One region of the Halomonas sp. KM007 genome, then DNA from elsewhere that is predicted to be linked to it. Evidence: predicted binding sites of a transcription regulator. Region 1 holds the regulator's gene; each other region holds the start of a gene.
The links. Region 1 encodes sigma-54, which starts transcription at its own class of promoters, with help from an activator protein. Its sites were predicted from a motif close to TGGCACNNNNNTTGCTNT; they were not measured.

Region 2: the regulator sigma-54 is predicted to act here: its motif matches at 2,610-2,627, upstream of glnL (nitrogen regulation protein NR(II)).
Region 3: the regulator sigma-54 is predicted to act here: its motif matches at 2,071-2,088, upstream of RVM27_RS09805 (urease accessory protein UreD).
Region 4: the regulator sigma-54 is predicted to act here: its motif matches at 1,513-1,530, upstream of RVM27_RS09455 (P-II family nitrogen regulator).

The regions. Positions count from the first base shown of each region.
Region 1 is NZ_CP136131.1:470,489-474,699, forward strand. It holds gene lptA (lipopolysaccharide transport periplasmic protein LptA) at 1-423, shown strand, start outside; gene lptB (LPS export ABC transporter ATP-binding protein) at 447-1,193, shown strand; gene RVM27_RS02305 (RNA polymerase factor sigma-54) at 1,299-2,714, shown strand; gene hpf (ribosome hibernation-promoting factor, HPF/YfiA family) at 2,812-3,120, shown strand; gene ptsN (PTS sugar transporter subunit IIA) at 3,125-3,592, shown strand; gene rapZ (RapZ family nucleotide-binding protein) at 3,662-4,211, shown strand, end outside.
Region 2 is NZ_CP136131.1:1,580,409-1,584,619, forward strand. It holds gene glnG (nitrogen regulation protein NR(I)) at 78-1,505, opposite strand; gene glnL (nitrogen regulation protein NR(II)) at 1,498-2,559, opposite strand; gene RVM27_RS07345 (DUF4124 domain-containing protein) at 2,746-3,228, opposite strand; gene glnA (glutamate--ammonia ligase) at 3,380-4,211, opposite strand, start outside.
Region 3 is NZ_CP136131.1:2,078,253-2,082,463, reverse strand. It holds gene ureC (urease subunit alpha) at 1-299, opposite strand, end outside; gene RVM27_RS09815 (urease subunit beta) at 462-770, opposite strand; gene ureA (urease subunit gamma) at 809-1,111, opposite strand; gene RVM27_RS09805 (urease accessory protein UreD) at 1,145-2,029, opposite strand; gene RVM27_RS09800 (PepSY domain-containing protein) at 2,175-2,426, shown strand; gene RVM27_RS09795 (PepSY domain-containing protein) at 2,401-2,622, shown strand; gene RVM27_RS09790 (copper chaperone PCu(A)C) at 2,640-3,185, opposite strand; gene RVM27_RS09785 (diguanylate cyclase) at 3,234-4,211, opposite strand, start outside.
Region 4 is NZ_CP136131.1:2,006,976-2,011,186, forward strand. It holds gene RVM27_RS09445 (ABC transporter substrate-binding protein) at 1-673, opposite strand, end outside; gene RVM27_RS09450 (accessory factor UbiK family protein) at 914-1,255, opposite strand; gene RVM27_RS09455 (P-II family nitrogen regulator) at 1,607-1,945, shown strand; gene RVM27_RS09460 (ammonium transporter) at 2,007-3,254, shown strand; gene glnK (P-II family nitrogen regulator) at 3,480-3,818, shown strand; gene RVM27_RS09470 (ferredoxin--NADP reductase) at 3,962-4,211, opposite strand, start outside.

The DNA of each region.
Region 1 (4,211 bases):
CAAGCCCCTATCGAAGTAGAGGCCGACCGCCTGGACTTGGACCAGCGCGCGGGCACGGCGGTTTACTCTGGCAATGTCGATATTCGTCAGGGTGAAATGCAGCTGCGGGGAGAGCGTGTCGAAATTCACCGCAACCAGGCCGGCGAACTCTCCCGGGCCGTCGCCACGGGCGAGCGTGCCTACCTGCGCAATCAACTGGAAGACCAGACGACGCCCATGGAAGGCTGGGCGCGCCGCATCGTCTACCACGTGTCCGAACGCCGCGTCGAGCTCATCGACCAAGCCGAACTGACCCAGCAAGGGGATCGTTTCCAGGGGGGACGGCTCGAATACTTCATCGACCGCGGGGTGGTGCAAGCGCGCTCTGATGTCAGCGGCAGTTCGCCACAGCGCATCCGCATGACCCTGCAGCCCGAACAATAGCGAGAGGACGCCCCGTGACAGCGATGACCCCCGACACCGCAGCGGTCAAGACACTCCATGCACAGCATCTGGCCAAGAGCTACAAACGCCGCCGCGTGGTCAAGGATATCAATCTGGAAATTGCCCAGGGCAGCGTGGTGGGCCTGCTGGGCCCTAACGGCGCGGGCAAGACCACCTCGTTCTACATGATCGTCGGCCTGGTGAAATCCGATGCTGGCAAGGTGGGCATCGACGATCTCGACCTGACCCGGGCGCCCATGCATGAACGCGCGCTGGCGGGTATCGGCTACCTGCCCCAGGAAGCATCGATCTTTCGCAAGCTGTCGGTGGCCGACAACATCATGGCCATTCTGGAAACGCGCCGGGAGCTGGACCGCAATAGCCGAGAAGCGAAGCTCGAATCCCTGCTGGAAGACTTCCACATCACCCATATTCGCGACAACCTGGGCATGAGCCTGTCGGGCGGCGAGCGGCGACGGGTGGAAATTGCCCGCTCGCTGGCCACCGAGCCCGCCTTCATTCTACTGGACGAACCTTTTGCTGGCGTCGACCCCATTTCCGTGGGCGATATCAAGTCGATCATACGCGCGCTCAAGAAGCGCCATATTGGCGTGCTGATTACCGACCACAACGTGCGTGAAACCCTGGATATCTGCGATATTGCCTATATTGTTGGCGACGGACACATCATAGCCAGTGGAAACCCCCAGGAAATTCTCAATAACCAGAAGGTGCGCGACGTCTACCTGGGCGCCGACTTCCGCCTTTAAATAATGGCCCACGAAGACATTTTATTTAGTGGCATGCTTATTGCACTTGCACCAAACGGAGAGTCGCTCTAGGGTGGAGCTTTCTGATTAACGAGTGGTTCTCAGATGGTCATGAAAGCTTCTCTTCAACTGCGCATCGGCACACAGCTGACCATGACACCTCAGCTGCAGCAGGCCATTGCGCTGCTTCAGCTATCGACGCTGGACCTTCGTCAAGAAATTCAGCAGGCGCTGGATGCCAACCCCATGCTCGAACAGGAGGATGAGTTTGGCGAACAGGCGGTCAGCGAGCCTCAGGAAGCCGAGTGGGCAGACAGCATTCCCAACGAGCTCTCCGTGGACAGCGACTGGTCCGACACCTACCAGGACATGGGCAGCGCGGGCGGCAGTAGCGAAGGCCCGGACTTCGAGCGCCAGGCGGCCGGGCAGAGCCTTCACGGGCACTTGCTCTGGCAACTGGCCATGACCGACTTCTCTGCGCGTGAGCAAGCCATTGCCGAGAGCCTCATCGATGCGCTGGATGCCAACGGCTATCTGACCCAGCCGCTCAACGACATCCGCGAGGGGCTCAAGGCGCAGGGCCACGATGGCCTGAGCCAACGCGAGGTCGAAAACACCTTGCTGCGCCTGCAGCAGTTCGAGCCTACTGGCGTGTTCGCCCGTGACCTGCGCGAGTGCCTGATGCTGCAGCTGGCCGCGCTACCCGAAGACACTCCGCTGTTGATGCCCGCCAAGCGTCTGGTACGCCAGTTTCTCGAAGCGCTGGGCAAGGACGACATGCGCCTGCTGAAACGACGCCTGAGCCTCGATGACGAGCAGCTGGACGATGTCATTCGTTTAATCCGCAGCCTTGACCCTCGCCCCGGAAGCGCCTACGGCGTCACCGACGACAGCTATGTGACGCCGGACCTGGTGGTACGTCACGATCACGAGGGCTGGCATCTGGAACTCAACCCGGAAGCGCTGCCTCGGCTACGTATCCAGCCCGACTACGCCAGCCTGATCAAGCGCGCCGACAAGAGCCAGGACAACCAGTTTTTGAAAGAGCACCTCCAGGAGGCTCGCTGGCTGATCAAGAGCCTGTCGAGCCGCAACGACACGCTGCTGCGCGTGGGGCGCGAGATCATTGCCCGCCAGATAGGCTTCCTCGAGCAGGGTGAAGAGGCCATGAAACCGCTGATTCTGGCCGATATCGCCGAAGCGGTGGAGATGCATGAGTCGACCATCTCGCGGGTCACTACCCAGAAATACATTCATACCCCGCGCGGGGTGTTCGAGCTCAAGTACTTCTTCTCCAGCCAAGTCAGCGGCCAGGAAGGTGGCGACAGCCATTCCAGCACGGCCATTCGAGCACGCATCAAGAAACTGATTCAGGACGAGCCTCCGGGCAAGCCACTCTCCGACAGCCGTCTGGTCACCCTGCTGGAAGCGGGCGGCATCACCGTGGCCCGCCGCACCGTGGCCAAGTACCGTGAGTCGATGGGTATACCTTCGTCGAGTGAGCGCCGTCGTTTACGCTAGTTAAACGCTCTCGCCCAACAAACTCTCGACGAGGGCTTTGCAATGGCCCAAAAAGGGTTACAATCGAAGTACAGTCCGATGGATAAGGAGCACGTCAATGCAAGTAAACATCACTGGTCATCACGTTGAACTGACTGACGCCTTGCGTGACTACGTAAACGAAAAGCTGGAACGCGTTGAACGTCACTACGACAACATCACGACCGTCCAGGTCACCTTATCTGTTGAAAAGGAGCGCCAGCAAGCCGCCTGCACCCTGCACGCAGCAGGAGCCGACCTTCATGCCGAAGCGCTGGACAACGACATGTACGCAGCCATTGACGCCCTGGCGGACAAAATCGACCGTCAGCTCGTAAAACACAAGGAAAAAGCACAAGCCCGCGCCCAAGGCGCTGGCGTGCGTTAACCCGATGATGTTGGAAACCATTCTCCCCCCGGAGCGCGTGCTGTACGACGTGCCCGGGGGCAGCAAAAAAAGGGTGCTGGAGTTTTTCAGCACCTTTATCGCTCAAAACACGCCCAGCCTGGATAGCCAGGAAGTCTTCAGTCGATTGATTGGCCGTGAACGGCTGGGCAGTACCGGCATCGGCAATGGCGTGGCCATTCCCCACGCACGCAGTCCTCACTGCAGCACGCCGATTGCTGGGTTTCTCAAGCTGGCCGAACCCGTCGACTTCGATGCCATCGATGGTGACCCCGTCGATCTGGTGTTCGTGCTGCTGGTACCCGAAGAAGCCGATGATACGCATTTGGCGCTATTGGGTCAGGTCGCCACGATCATGAACGACGCAGCCACACGCCAGCAATTGCGCAATGTCAGCAGCCAGCGTGAACTGCTGACGCTGTTGACCGACAAGATTCGCGAGCAGGCTGCCTAGCGCAGCCTTTGCCGGGCAGCAAGGCCGACGGTAACCCTCTATTCCTTCTCAAGCCAAGAGAGATGCGCTATGCAGCTGGTGATCATTAGCGGCCGTTCAGGGTCCGGTAAGTCCATCGCCCTACAGGCGCTGGAAGATCTTGGCTATTACGCCATCGACAACCTGCCTGCCATGCTGCTGGGCTCGCTGGTCGATGAACTGCGTCAACAGGGCGGACGTACTCATTTGGCCGTCAGCATCGATGCGCGCAACTTGCCTACTGCACTGGAACAGTTGCCTGCTCTGCTGGAAGAACTACGCCAGCGTCAGATCCGTTTTCAGGTCATCTACCTGACCACGGACGCGCGCATTCTGCTGGAGCGCTACTCGGCCACCCGTCGGCGCCACCCGCTGACCCGGGATAGCGACATGACCCTGGAAGAGGCCATCAACAAAGAAGAAGAAACCCTGCTCGAGATTCGGGACCTGGCTGACCTGCTGATCGACACGTCGCGTCTTTCGGTACACGACCTACGCCGCCGCATCACCGATCAGGTTGCTCATCAGCGGCGTGACCAGTTGACCCTGACGTTCGAATCTTTCGGCTACAAACGGGGCGTACCCATGGATGCCGATATCG
Region 2 (4,211 bases), 1.1 Mb from region 1:
AAAAAGCCCGCTGACCGTGTCAGCGGGCTTTTTAGTGGTTCCGAGCCGGGATCGCCGAGCCTACGGCGATCAACAGCCTACTCGTCGGCAAGCGCAGGCAGCAGCGTCTTGAGCTTGCGCGTCAGGGTATTGCGCCCCCAGCCCAGCAGCTCGGCCGCTTCCCCCTTGCGCCCCCCGGTATGCTTCAGGGCGGTTTCGATCAGGATGCGCTCGAAATCCGGCACCGCTTCTTCCAGCAGGTGCGTATGCCCTTCGGCCAGGGCGTGGTCGGCCCAATCCCGGAAGGCCGAACGCCAATCACCGTAAGCACCTCCTTCCGGCGCGCTGACCGAGCGCAGCTCGGGAGGCAGGTCCTCGATCAAGATCTCCCTCCCTGATGCCATCACGGTGAGCCAACGGCAGATATTTTCCAGCTGACGAACGTTACCCGGCCACGGCAGCCGCGTCAGGTGAGCTTCTGCCTCGGGCGTCAGCACCTTGATATCGGTGGATAGCTCCTTGGCCGCCTCCGCCAAAAAGTGACGCGTCAAGCGGGGGATGTCTTCACGGCGCTCGGCCAGGCGCGGCAGGTGCACCCGAATCACGTTCAGACGGTGGAACAGATCCTCACGAAAACGCCCTTCATCCACCAGAGATTCCAGGTTCTGGTGGGTAGCGGCAATGATGCGCACATCCACCTTGACCGGCGTATGGCCGCCGACCCGGTAAAACTCGCCATCAGCCAGCACCCGCAGCAGGCGCGTTTGCGTCTCGGCGGGCATGTCGCCAATTTCATCCAGAAACAGCGTACCGCCGTTGGCCTGCTCGAAACGCCCCTGGCGCTGCTGGGCGGCACCGGTAAAGGCGCCTTTCTCATGGCCAAACAGTTCCGACTCGATCAGGTCACGAGGAATTGCCGCCATATTGAGGGCAATGAACGGCTTGCCGGAGCGCGGGCTGTGCTGATGCAGCGCCTGGGCCACCCGCTCTTTACCGGTGCCCGACTCCCCATTGATCAAGACCGTGATATGAGAGTGCGACAAGCGGCCGATGGCGCGAAACACCTCCTGCATGGCAGGCGCTTCGCCGATGATCTCGGCGCTCAGCCCTTCCGGTACGCTGACCGGCCGCTGCCGCTCGCGGGCATGAGCCACCGCGCGCCGCACCAGCGCCAGCGCTTCGTCGACATCAAAGGGCTTGGGCAGGTACTCGAAAGCGCCCCCTTGGTAAGAAGCCACCGCGCTATCCAGATCCGAGTGGGCGGTCATGACAATGACGGGTAAATCAGGATGGGCGGCACGCACGCGGGACATCAAGTCCAGACCGTCGATGCCTGGCATGCGAATATCGGTGACCAGCACGTCCGGCGGGTTTTCCAGCAGCCGAGCCAGCGCCGTATCCGCCCGCTCGATACACTCTACATCCAGGTCGGGTTGCGCCAGCGCGCGTTCCAGTACCCAGCGGATAGCGCGGTCATCATCGACGATAACCACCCGTGCAACATCGGTACGTGTCGCCTCAGTCATGACGCATCTCCGGTAAATTAATAACCAATGGAATCAGTAAACGAAATTCGGTGTGTCCGGGTCGAGAATCGCATTCGATCAATCCTTGATGTTGGTGCAAAATTGACTGAGCAATCGACAGTCCCAGGCCGCTGCCTTCCGCGCGACCTGACACCATGGGGTAGAAGAGCGTTTCGCGAAGCGCATCGGGAATGCCGGGGCCGTTATCGATGACACCCACCTCGCTGACCAGCCGATGGCGCTCGGCCCCCAGGGTGAACTGGCGGCGGGCACGGGTGCGCAGGGTCAGCGTGGGGGACGGCGTGTCGGCTTCGCTCATGGCCTGTACCGCGTTGCGGGCCACGTTCAAGACCGCCTGAATCATCTGCGACTCGTCGCCAGAGAGGTCGGGCAAGCTGGGGTCGTAATCGCGATGAACGGTGACCTGCGGGTGCTCGGCCAGCAATAGCGCACGCACGCGTTCCAGCACTTTGTGAATGTTCACCGGCTCATGCTTGATGATGCGATTGGGGCCCAGCATGGAGTCCACCAGATCGCGCAGACGATCCACTTCCTCGACGATGATGTGGGTAAACTCCCGCAAGGCCGGGTCGTCCAGGTCGCGCTCCAGCAGCTGCGCCGCACCGCGGATACCGCCCAAGGGGTTTTTCACCTCATGGGCCAGCCCGCGGGCCAGTACCTTGATGGTTTCCTGGCGGGTGGTCAGCGCTTCTTCTCGGGAAATCTGCATCAGCCGATCACGGGGCTCCACCTCCAACAGCAGCTCTTCGGCAGACAGCGGCGTCACGGTGTAATCCACCGTCAAGGGTTCACTGTTGAGCGGCGTAATACGCGCTTCGCGTTGGGTGTAAGGGTGAAACGCATCGCGTGCCTTGGCCAGCACGTCATCGATACTCTCATCGCCGCCCAGCAAGGTATCCAGACTGATGCCTTGTACGCGGCTGAAGCTCACCGCCAACAGCGCCTCGGCGGCCGGATTCATCCAGCGAACCCGAAGTTCGCCGTCCAGCAGCAGTACCGCCGTGGTGAGGTGTTCCAATAAGCGCTGATACATGGCGTGTCCTGAAGCGTCGCTAACCGTTGCGTTAGAGATTTAGCTGAGGAAGTGCAAAAAGCGCGCCAAGTTACCCAAAACGACGCCATGCACGGCTTGGGGGCAGCCAGCCGGTGCCGCTCGGGCATTTATAGCGCACGGGCAGGGAGAGTTAGCCAACCTAATGCACCATTATAGTGCATTGCATTAATCGGCGATAAAAATCGTCACCTGATCGGTGCGATGTTGAATACGCCCCTGGCTGTCCAGCAGCTCTGCCTGCAAACGATGTTGCCCTGGAGGCAGGCCTGCCAGCCAAAAAGCATCGCTGTGCAGAGGAGATTGGCTAAGCTCGCCGTTGACGAGCAGCTGGATCTGGTGGTCCTCGCGCAGCGCAGGGGAAACGCTGACCTCCACGGGTGTCATGCCACCGCGCAGCGACGCCCCTGGCGCGGGGGCAACAATGACGAACCGGTCATAAGGCATGAACGGCTGGCCCGGACGCCCCAAAGGCCGTGCCGCCGAAGGCGCGGCTGGGCGGGTCGCGGCAGGCAAGCTGGGCAAGGGCGCCAGCCGCAGCACTTCGCCTCCGCGCTCGGGGTTATCAGTAAACGTGACGTTGCCCTGGGCATCGACGATGCGGTACACCGTTTGCGCCTGGGCAGCGCTTACCCACAGGCAGGCAGCCACGAAAACTCCTGTGGATAATATGGCTGACCATGCAACACGCCGCTTGCTCACCACGCTGTCTCCTCACCTATTCTGCCCATAAAAAACCCCGCCGAAGCGGGGTTTTGGCTCGTCACACCGCAAGGGTGATCTTAGCAGTCATGCCATCAGCTTAGCAGCTGTAGTACATGTCGAACTCGATCGGGTGAGTCGTCATGCGGATACGCTCGACGTCTTCCATCTTCAGTTCGATGTAGGCATCGATCATATCGTCGGTGAACACGCCACCTTCGGTCAGGAACGCACGGTCAGCATCGAGTGCTTCCAGTGCTTGATCCAGGCTGTTGGCCACTGTCGGTACGGACTTGCCTTCTTCTGGCGGCAGGTCGTACAGGTTCTTGTCCATGGCATCGCCAGGGTGGATCTTGTTCTTGATACCGTCGATACCCGCCATCAGCATCGCTGCGAACGCCAGGTAGGGGTTGGCAGTCGGGTCAGGGAAGCGAGTCTCTACACGCTTGCCTTTCGGGCTGGCAGTGTAAGGAATACGGATAGACGCAGAGCGGTTACGAGCACTGTAGGCCAGCATGACCGGCGCTTCGAAGCCCGGTACCAGACGCTTGTACGAGTTGGTAGAAGCGTTGGTGAAGGCGTTCAGAGCACGAGCGTGCTTGATGATACCGCCGATGTAGTACAGCGCCATTTCAGACAGGCCAGCGTACTCATCGCCCGCGAACTGGTTCTGACCATCTTTCCAGAACGACTGGTGTACGTGCATACCAGAACCGTTGTCGCCTACCAGCGGCTTCGGCATGAAGGTAGCGGTCTTGCCGTAAGCGTGCGCCACGTTGTGGATCACGTACTTCATTTCCTGAACTTCGTCGGCCTTCTTCACCAGCGTGTTGAACTTCACGCCGATTTCGTTCTGACCGGCGTTGGCCACTTCGTGGTGGTGTACTTCGACGGTCTGGCCAATCGCTTCCAGGGTATTACACATGGCACCA
Region 3 (4,211 bases), 1.6 Mb from region 1:
CCAATGGCGGCGATGCGGCCATTTTGCAGCCCCACATCGGCTTTGACGATGCCCCACCAGTCGAGAATCAGCGCGTTGGTGATCACGGTGTCCATCACCGAGGCATCCTGGCGCTGGCTTTGGCCCATGCCATCGCGGATCACCTTGCCGCCGCCGAACTTCACTTCTTCACCGTAGTGGGTGGCGTCTTTTTCGACTTGAATCCATAGCTCTGTGTCGCCCAGGCGCACGCGGTCGCCTACCGTGGGGCCGTACATATCGGCGTAGGCGCGCCGACTGATCTTGTTTACCGATTTCATGTGTTGCCTCTGCCTCAAGCGTTGAGTCCAGTGCTGGGCGACCATCGTCTGTGTGACACGCTGTGGATACATCCCTGTACGCTTGACTGCGCCATCCATGGCGCAGACAGTCACCCAGCCGATGCCCGCCCTACCGTCGGTTGTTCTTTATTAAGCCGTTGGCTAATCCAGCGACCCCATCACATCGCCACGGAAGCCGTAGATTTCCCGCTTGCCGACGAACGGAATCAGCGTGACTTCGCGGGTTTGGCCGGGTTCGAAGCGGATGGCGGTGCCGGCGGCGACGTCCAGCCGGTAGCCACGGGTTTTATCGCGGTCAAACACCAGCGCGGGGTTGGCTTCAGCAAAGTGGTAGTGGGAGCCAAGCTGAATGGGCCGGTCGCCGGTGTTGGCCACCTCCACGCTGATACGCTCGCGACCCGCGCACAGCTCGATATCACCCTCTTGTAACTGATACTGTCCTGGAATCATTGGGCCGGACATCATGGCGCTCTCCTAGCAGGGGACGGTTAGTTAATCGGCGTGTGGACGGTGACCAGCTTGGTGCCGTCGGGGAAGGTGGCTTCCACCTGTACTTCATCGACCATCTCCGCCACGCCTTCCATCACGTCGTCTCGGGTGAGGATTTCGCGGCCGTAGCTCATTAAATCCGCCACGCTGCGGCCATCTCGCGCGCCTTCCATAATCTCAAAGCTGATCAGCGCTACCGCTTCGGGGTAGTTCAGTTTTAAACCACGCGCTTTGCGGCGCTCGGCAAGCTGGGCGGCGGTAAACAGCATCAGCTTGTCTTTGTCTCGTGGGGTCAGTTCCATGGAGTGTCTCCAGCGTTATCAGCGTGTTGCCAATCAGGTTAGCCAAATGCGCGGCGTATGCGCTTCGCGTTCGATCCAGCGCGGGCGTAATAGCTGCCAGGCGTGTTCACACAGGGCCCAGGCTTCGTTTCGGGATGCACCTAAATAGCGCATCAGCAGTACGCCATGGCGTTCCGTCACTGCCCAGCGGAGGTTATCCGGCAGCGCCTCGCGCAGTGCTTCGATGGCCGCCGGGGCATCATCGAGCCCCACGGCCCACAACGTGGCCTGCACCGTCGCGCCGCCCTGCCCCCAGCGGCCCACGAAGCGCGGGTGCGCGGGGTCCAGCGGCTGGCGTTCAAGCCACAGCGGCTTGCCATCCAGGGTTAAGCGAAAGTGCTGTTCAATACGCCCAGAGACATAGGGCAGATCGCTGGCCGGGCGTCCGAGCGCCATCACTTCCCAGCCTAGGCAGCGGGCATTACCCTGCAGCGCAATATGGGTGCGTTGAGTGCCCTTTGAGCCGTTAAACGCGATGGTTTCCTGGGGCAGCCACTCTAAGGTGCCGCCCTCTTCTACCGTCAGCTCGGTGTGCTGTGTCCAGGCCACGCCTTGGCTGTCGGCTTTGTAGAGCTTATTGGCAGCGGGGGTGGTGAGCAGCGCATGGGCTTCGCGCTCGATATGACCACGGATGGTCAGCGCATCACCGCTCACCAGTCCGCCGGGCGGGTGCAATACGTAAACGTGGCACGCTTCCTGGCTGCCTTCTGGGTAGAAGGGGCGCTGTACCCGTAACGGACCTTGGTGGCGCGCTTGCACTAATCGGGTCACGCCATCGCGGTTGGCAAAACGCAGGGCCAGCGAGGCGGCCCAGCGGCGCTCGGCGTCAAAGCGGTGGCCGGAACCAGCAGCGGGTGGGGCAAGTTCGCTCAACATCATGGGGCGCTGTCGCTTCCTTGTGGATAAATCATTGCCTTATAAATGCAAAGAATGCGCCAAAATGGTGAAAAGCGCTTTTTTACCGTCATAAAGACCTTTTTTTGAGCCTCAACCCTCTTGCTCAGCCCTGCAGTGCACCAAATATGTGCATATAGCCATCACATTGCACCTAACCGGCGAACGGCTGGCGGTGTACGTCAATCCCTATACGGCTGAGGTGCTTGGTTATCTGGATGGCCGGGGAACGGTGATGAGGACCGTTCGCTACCTGCATAGCTTCAAGTTTTTCGGGCAAACCCCGCGCAAGCTGATTGAGATTGCCGCGGGCTGGTCGATTTTGTTAGTGCCACCGGCATTTATCTCTGGTGGCCGTGAAACGGCAGGGGCGGCGTGGTGAGCCGCTGCTCGATATGAGCTACGCCGACTATGGCCCGCTAGGCCGCTGGCTGGAATTTGGGATTAACGTTCACTTGGGGCAGGAGTTTGGGCTTATCAATCAGCTCTTCCTGCTGGCGGTATGCATCGCCATCATCGTGATGTGCGTGGCCGCAGGCGTGATGTGGTGGAAGCGTCGCCCCGCTCGCCAAGGCTAACAGGGCGGTAGGCCGACTTAGTGCGTCGCGTGCCCATGATCATGGGCACCTTTAGGGTGACTACCTTCATGGTGGCTCCCTTCCGGAGAGGCACCCACTGGTAGCACCTGAAGCTCGATCTTCATCGGCTCGGCGTGCTGGAACTCCAGCGTCACAGGGACGGGCGCACCCTCCACGATGGGTGAGCCCAGTTCCATCAACATCAAGTGTAAACCGCCCGGCGCTAGCGTCACGCTCTCGCCCGCCGGTAGCTCGATGCCACCGGGCAGGGGTACCATGCGCATTACATCGCCGTCCATCTCCATAATATGGATCTCGACACGCTCGGTGATCGGGCTGGTCGCCCCCAGCAGCATGTCATCGCCATCGCCGTGATTGGTGAGAGTGACAAAGCCACCGCCCGCCCCGGCCCCCGGCGGCGTTGCACGGGTCCAGGGTTGCGCCACTTCAATAGAGGAGTGGCCCTCCATGGCATCCGAATGGTCGCTGCCATGATGAGCCGCCATCAGCGGCGTGCTCATGAACAGCAGTGCGGTTAACAGCATAAAACGGCGCATCAACATAGTGTTCTCCGTGGGTAACATCGCCAAAACCTAGCGCTTACCGCGATATTACTCAGTGGCAGCGGCAACCACCACCCGGTCACGCCCGCTGCGCTTCGCTTGGTACAGCGCTTGGTCGGCGCGCTGCATCGAGCGTTGGTAGTCTGGGTGGCCATCATGAAGCGTAACCCCGACGCTCACCGTGACGTTCAGTAGCGTATCGGCAGCGGCTAACATCGGCTCTTTGGCCACCGCGTGGCGCAGCCGTTCGGCAAACAGTCGACTGCCGTCTTGATCCGTATCCACCAGCACAATCAGAAACTCTTCACCGCCCATGCGAAACACGTAGTCGCCGCCTCGGGTCGAGCGGTCAAGGATACTGGCTACCTGCCGCAGTACGTTATCGCCAGCATCATGACCATGGGTATCATTAATTGATTTGAAGTGATCAACATCCACCATGAGCAGCGCAAAACACTTTTCCGAGTGGCGCGCGATCTCTATTTCACGGTTCAGCACCACCGAGAGGAACTTGCGATTGAGCAGACGCGTCAGGCTATCGCGGCCTGCTTCGAGCCCCGAGGCGCGATCCAGAACGTCATCCAACAGCATCAAGATCGTGCGAGCCGCATCGCGAATGCTGCTCAACGCAGTCAGGCGACGCTGGCTGTCTGAGTCGCCTAGCTGGGCGAGCCACTCCTCGTCCACGCGACGAACATGCTGTGAAATAGTGGTAATTTCCGGCGCGCCCTCAAAGGCGTGACACGCCTTGTGGTGATACCAAAGCCCAAACTCGGAGCTGGCTAATCGGGGTAAAGCCGTCGTTGCCTGCTGCGCAGCCACGGCAAACATGAGCGCGTTCTCCCAATCGAGCAGTGCCGAGCGCTGCCGCTCGCGCTCATCGCCGATGCTCTGGGTCAAAGAGAACAGCTTATAGGCTTCTTCCATACGGGTATTACGATTATTCGCCACTGAATAGGCATGGCTCATTATTTCCATGGCCATATCAATATGATCAGACACATACACCGCTGCATCACCGGAAGA
Region 4 (4,211 bases), 1.5 Mb from region 1:
TGGCGTCGGGGTAGCGTGCCAGCGCTTCGATACCGACCAAGGCGAAGCCCCAGGCGTTGGTGGGCTCATCCCAGGCGTTGGGCAGCGCCAGCTGTTCCAATACGGCGTTGTAGAGGCTGTTCTCGCCAAATACCCGCACATGCCGAGCATCCATGAACTGCACCATCAGCAATGGAGATGCGTTGCCGGGCGGGTAGCGCAGCTCGCGCATCAGCTGCTGGGCGTTCTCGATCAGCGCGTCGGCTTCTGCGTTGCGTCCGGTCAACTCGCCCAACTGGCGGGTGAGGGTCTGCATTTCCTGCCACGTATCGGTGCCTGGCGAGTAAAGGGCGAAAGTGCCCACCGGCGCGATGCGCTCCAACCGAGGAATCAGCCCGGTAAACATGGGCGAGAGCAGGGTTTGCTCAGGGGGCGATTGGGCCAACTGCTCGAAGTTGGGCTGGGTGCGTAGGCCAAGGTCGCTGACGTGCTCCGGGATACGCGGCTCGCCTACCCAATCGTGATATCCCGGCTGTTGCGCGATACCGCTGACCGGAGCGCCAATCGCCAGCAGCGTTTCGGCGATGGTCCAGTCGATGGTGGCCCACTGGGCGTGGCTGGCGGTGCTGAACAGCAGGGCTGCCGCGAGCAAGCAGCTGCGGGCCAGGGTCGGGAGTCGGGGGATGCAGCGCATGAAGTGGGCACCTGACAATAAGCGCTTTATTTAAACGATTCTGTTTATCAATTGCAAATGGAAACAGCGGAGGTCGCACAAGTCGTCAGCGCGAGACGCCCCAGGGGCGTAACTGCTCCAACATGGTGCATGAGGTGGCTTTCGCCATGCCTTCGCGGGTTTGATGCGTCACAAAGTGAGCCGTAAGGGGTCAGGCGGATAAGCGCGCTGGGTGCCTATCCAAGGCCACCCAGCGTTGCCTCAGCTTGGGTTGCCGGGGGTGGGCTTGCCTTGCTCGGCAGGCTCTGCGGGGGCTGGTGGTACTTCGGCTTCCATGGGCGTGGCCTGTGCGGCGCTGGCTGCTTCCACCGAGGCTTCCAGGCTGGCTACCTGACGCTCCAGCGCCTCGACGCGCGCGCGCGTGCGCTGCAGTACATCCATCAAGATATCAAAGTCTTCCCGTGATACCAGCTCCAGGCGGTCGAAGGCTCCCCGCACCACTTGCTGCACGCCTTTCTGAATGTCTTCCGGGGCCTGGGAAGCGTTCTGTAAACGGTCGCCTATCTGCTGGGCTAAACGGCTGATGCGATCCTGGGGCGTCATGGCTCTCTCCTTAAACGGTGGCGCATAAATGTGGATAGCTTACCTGTAAGGATACGCAACCCTTTGGCAATCCGCATGCCCCGCGTGCGTTTTCTCCTTCAATGCGCTCGTGCGTCAAAAAGAAGCATTGAGCTTTTGGTGATGTACTTTTTTAGTGCAGTGACGGGTGAAAGGAGGTGGGTAGTCGCTCTGCTGATGCCCGTGAAACGTGTTTTTTTAATGTTTAAGGGCATGAATTTAAATAAGAAAAAAACCAATGGCACGGTATGAGCATTAGTAGGGCAAGCACTAAATTCGGGCGGCCACGCCGCTCTCCACCGAGTGGGACTGAACCAGCAGGGGAGATCCGGGATGAAACTCATCACCGCTATCATCAAGCCTTTCAAGCTTGACGACGTTCGTGAAGCACTCGCCGACAACGGCGTGCAGGGGATTACGGTTACTGAGGTCAAGGGATTTGGTCGCCAGAAAGGCCACACCGAGCTGTATCGCGGTGCCGAGTACGTAGTGGACTTTCTGCCCAAGGTGAAAGTGGAAGTGGCCGTGGACGATGCGCGTCTGGAGAGCGTGCTGGATGCCATCTGCAGCGCTGCCAACAGCGGCAAGATCGGTGACGGCAAAGTGTTCGTGACGCCGCTGGAAGATGTCATTCGTATTCGTACCGGAGAGCGCGGCGCCGACGCGGTATAGGCCTGCCCACACAACGACGACCCACTACGTATAACTTCTCTTGGATCACGGGGAACACCTGATGAACGAGCTTACAGAATTGAGCTATGCGCTCGATACGTTTTACTTCCTGATTTGCGGCGTACTGGTCATGTGGATGGCCGCCGGCTTCTCGATGCTCGAGGCCGGTATGGTACGTTCCAAGAACACCGCTGAAATTCTGACCAAGAACATTGCGCTGTTTGCCATTGCCTGCACCATGTACCTGCTGGTGGGCTACTACATCATGTACTCCAGCGGCGAAGGCGGTTTCCTGCCTAGCCTCGGGTTCCTGATCGGTACCGAGAACAGCGTCGATGCGGTGCTGGCCGGTGGTGAGGATGCGCCTTACTACTCCATGCGTTCGGACTTCTTCTTCCAGGTCGTGTTCGTCGCAACGGCGATGTCGATCGTGTCGGGTGCCGTGGCCGAGCGTATGAAGCTGTGGGCCTTCCTGGCCTTCGCGGTGGTCATGACCGCCTTCATCTACCCGGTGTCTGGCTACTGGACCTGGGGCGGTGGCTGGCTGGATGGCGTGGGCTACTCTGACTATGCGGGCTCGGGTATCGTCCACATGGCGGGTGCAGCAGCAGCGTTGGCGGGTGTGCTGGTACTGGGCCCCCGTAAGGGCAAGTATGGCAAGGACGGTTCTATCCACGCGATTCCGGGCGCCAACATGCCGCTGGCCACGCTGGGTACCTTCATCCTGTGGATGGGCTGGTTCGGTTTCAACGGTGGTTCCGAGCTGAAACTGTCGGATGCCGTGTCGGCCAACAACGTTGCTCAAGTGTTCGTGAATACCAATGCGGCGGCCGCGGGTGGCGTGATTGCAGCCCTGGTGCTGGCCAAACTGTGGTTCCGCAAGGCGGACCTGACCATGGCGCTGAACGGTGCGCTGGCAGGCCTGGTCGCCATTACCGCCGACCCGCTGTCGCCTTCTGCGCTGGGTGCCGCCTTGATTGGTGCCATCGGTGGCCTGATCGTGGTCGCTGCCATCGTCACGCTGGACAAGCTGAAGCTGGATGACCCTGTGGGTGCTATCTCGGTTCACGGTGTCGTGGGTATCTGGGGTGTGCTGGCCGTGCCGCTGAACAATGGCGATGCGTCCTTCGGTGCACAGCTGATCGGTATCGTGGGCATCTTCGGCTGGGTGTTCCTGGCGAGCCTGGTGGTATGGCTGGTGCTGAAAGCGGTCATGGGTATCCGTGTCAGCGAAGAAGAAGAGTACGAAGGCGTCGATATCGCAGAGTGTGGCCTGGAAGCCTACCCCGAGTTTGGCGTCAAGAAATAAGCGCCGTGCCATAGCAAGCGGCACTGCTACTCAAGGCCTCCCTCGTGGGAGGCCTTTTGCCGTAGGGAACGGGTCAGGCTTGCCCGCATGTACGTGCCAGGCACAAGGGCTTTTTATTCTCTGGGCTGGCGGGTGTATGCTAGGTGCAATGGGCGTGAGGGACATCGACATCGCGCCGCCGTGTTTCCGGTCAAGACAACCGTTGCATAACCAGAGGATGTGGTCATGAAATTAATCTCAGCCATTATCAAGCCGTTCAAGCTTGATGACGTACGCGAGTCGCTTTCCGATATCGGCGTGCAGGGTATTACGGTGACGGAAGTGAAAGGCTTTGGTCGCCAGAAAGGCCACACAGAGCTGTATCGTGGGGCGGAATACGTGGTGGATTTCCTGCCCAAGGTGAAGCTGGAAGTGGCCGTGGACGACGATATGGCCGAGCAGGTCATCGATGCGATCACCCAAGTGGCCAATACGGGCAAGATCGGCGATGGCAAAATCTTCGTGATGCCGTTGGAGCAGGTCATTCGTATCCGTACCGGCGAAACCGGCAAAGACGCTGTCTAACCACGGTGAATGGTAAGGCGTGAACAGTGAGTCGCGCTGAATCGACAAAGCCCCTGTGGATAATATCCACAGGGGCTTAATGCATAAGGCGACGATGACACGGGCTACGATTTTCTATTCACCTTTCACCCTTCGAACGAGGCTTACTTCTCTACGAAGGCGCGTTCGATGACGTAGTCGCCTGGTTCGCCCATGCGCGGGGAGATGTTCAGCCCCAGTTCATCCAGCAGCGCGCTGGTGTCGTCCAGCATGGCGGGGCTACCGCAGATCATGGCGCGGTCCTGGCGCGGGTCGATGGGCGGCAGGCCAGTGTCGGCAAACAGCTTGCCGCTGCGAATGTGGTTGGTCAGGCGGCCCATGGTGTGGAACTCTTCACGGGTGACCGTGGGGTAG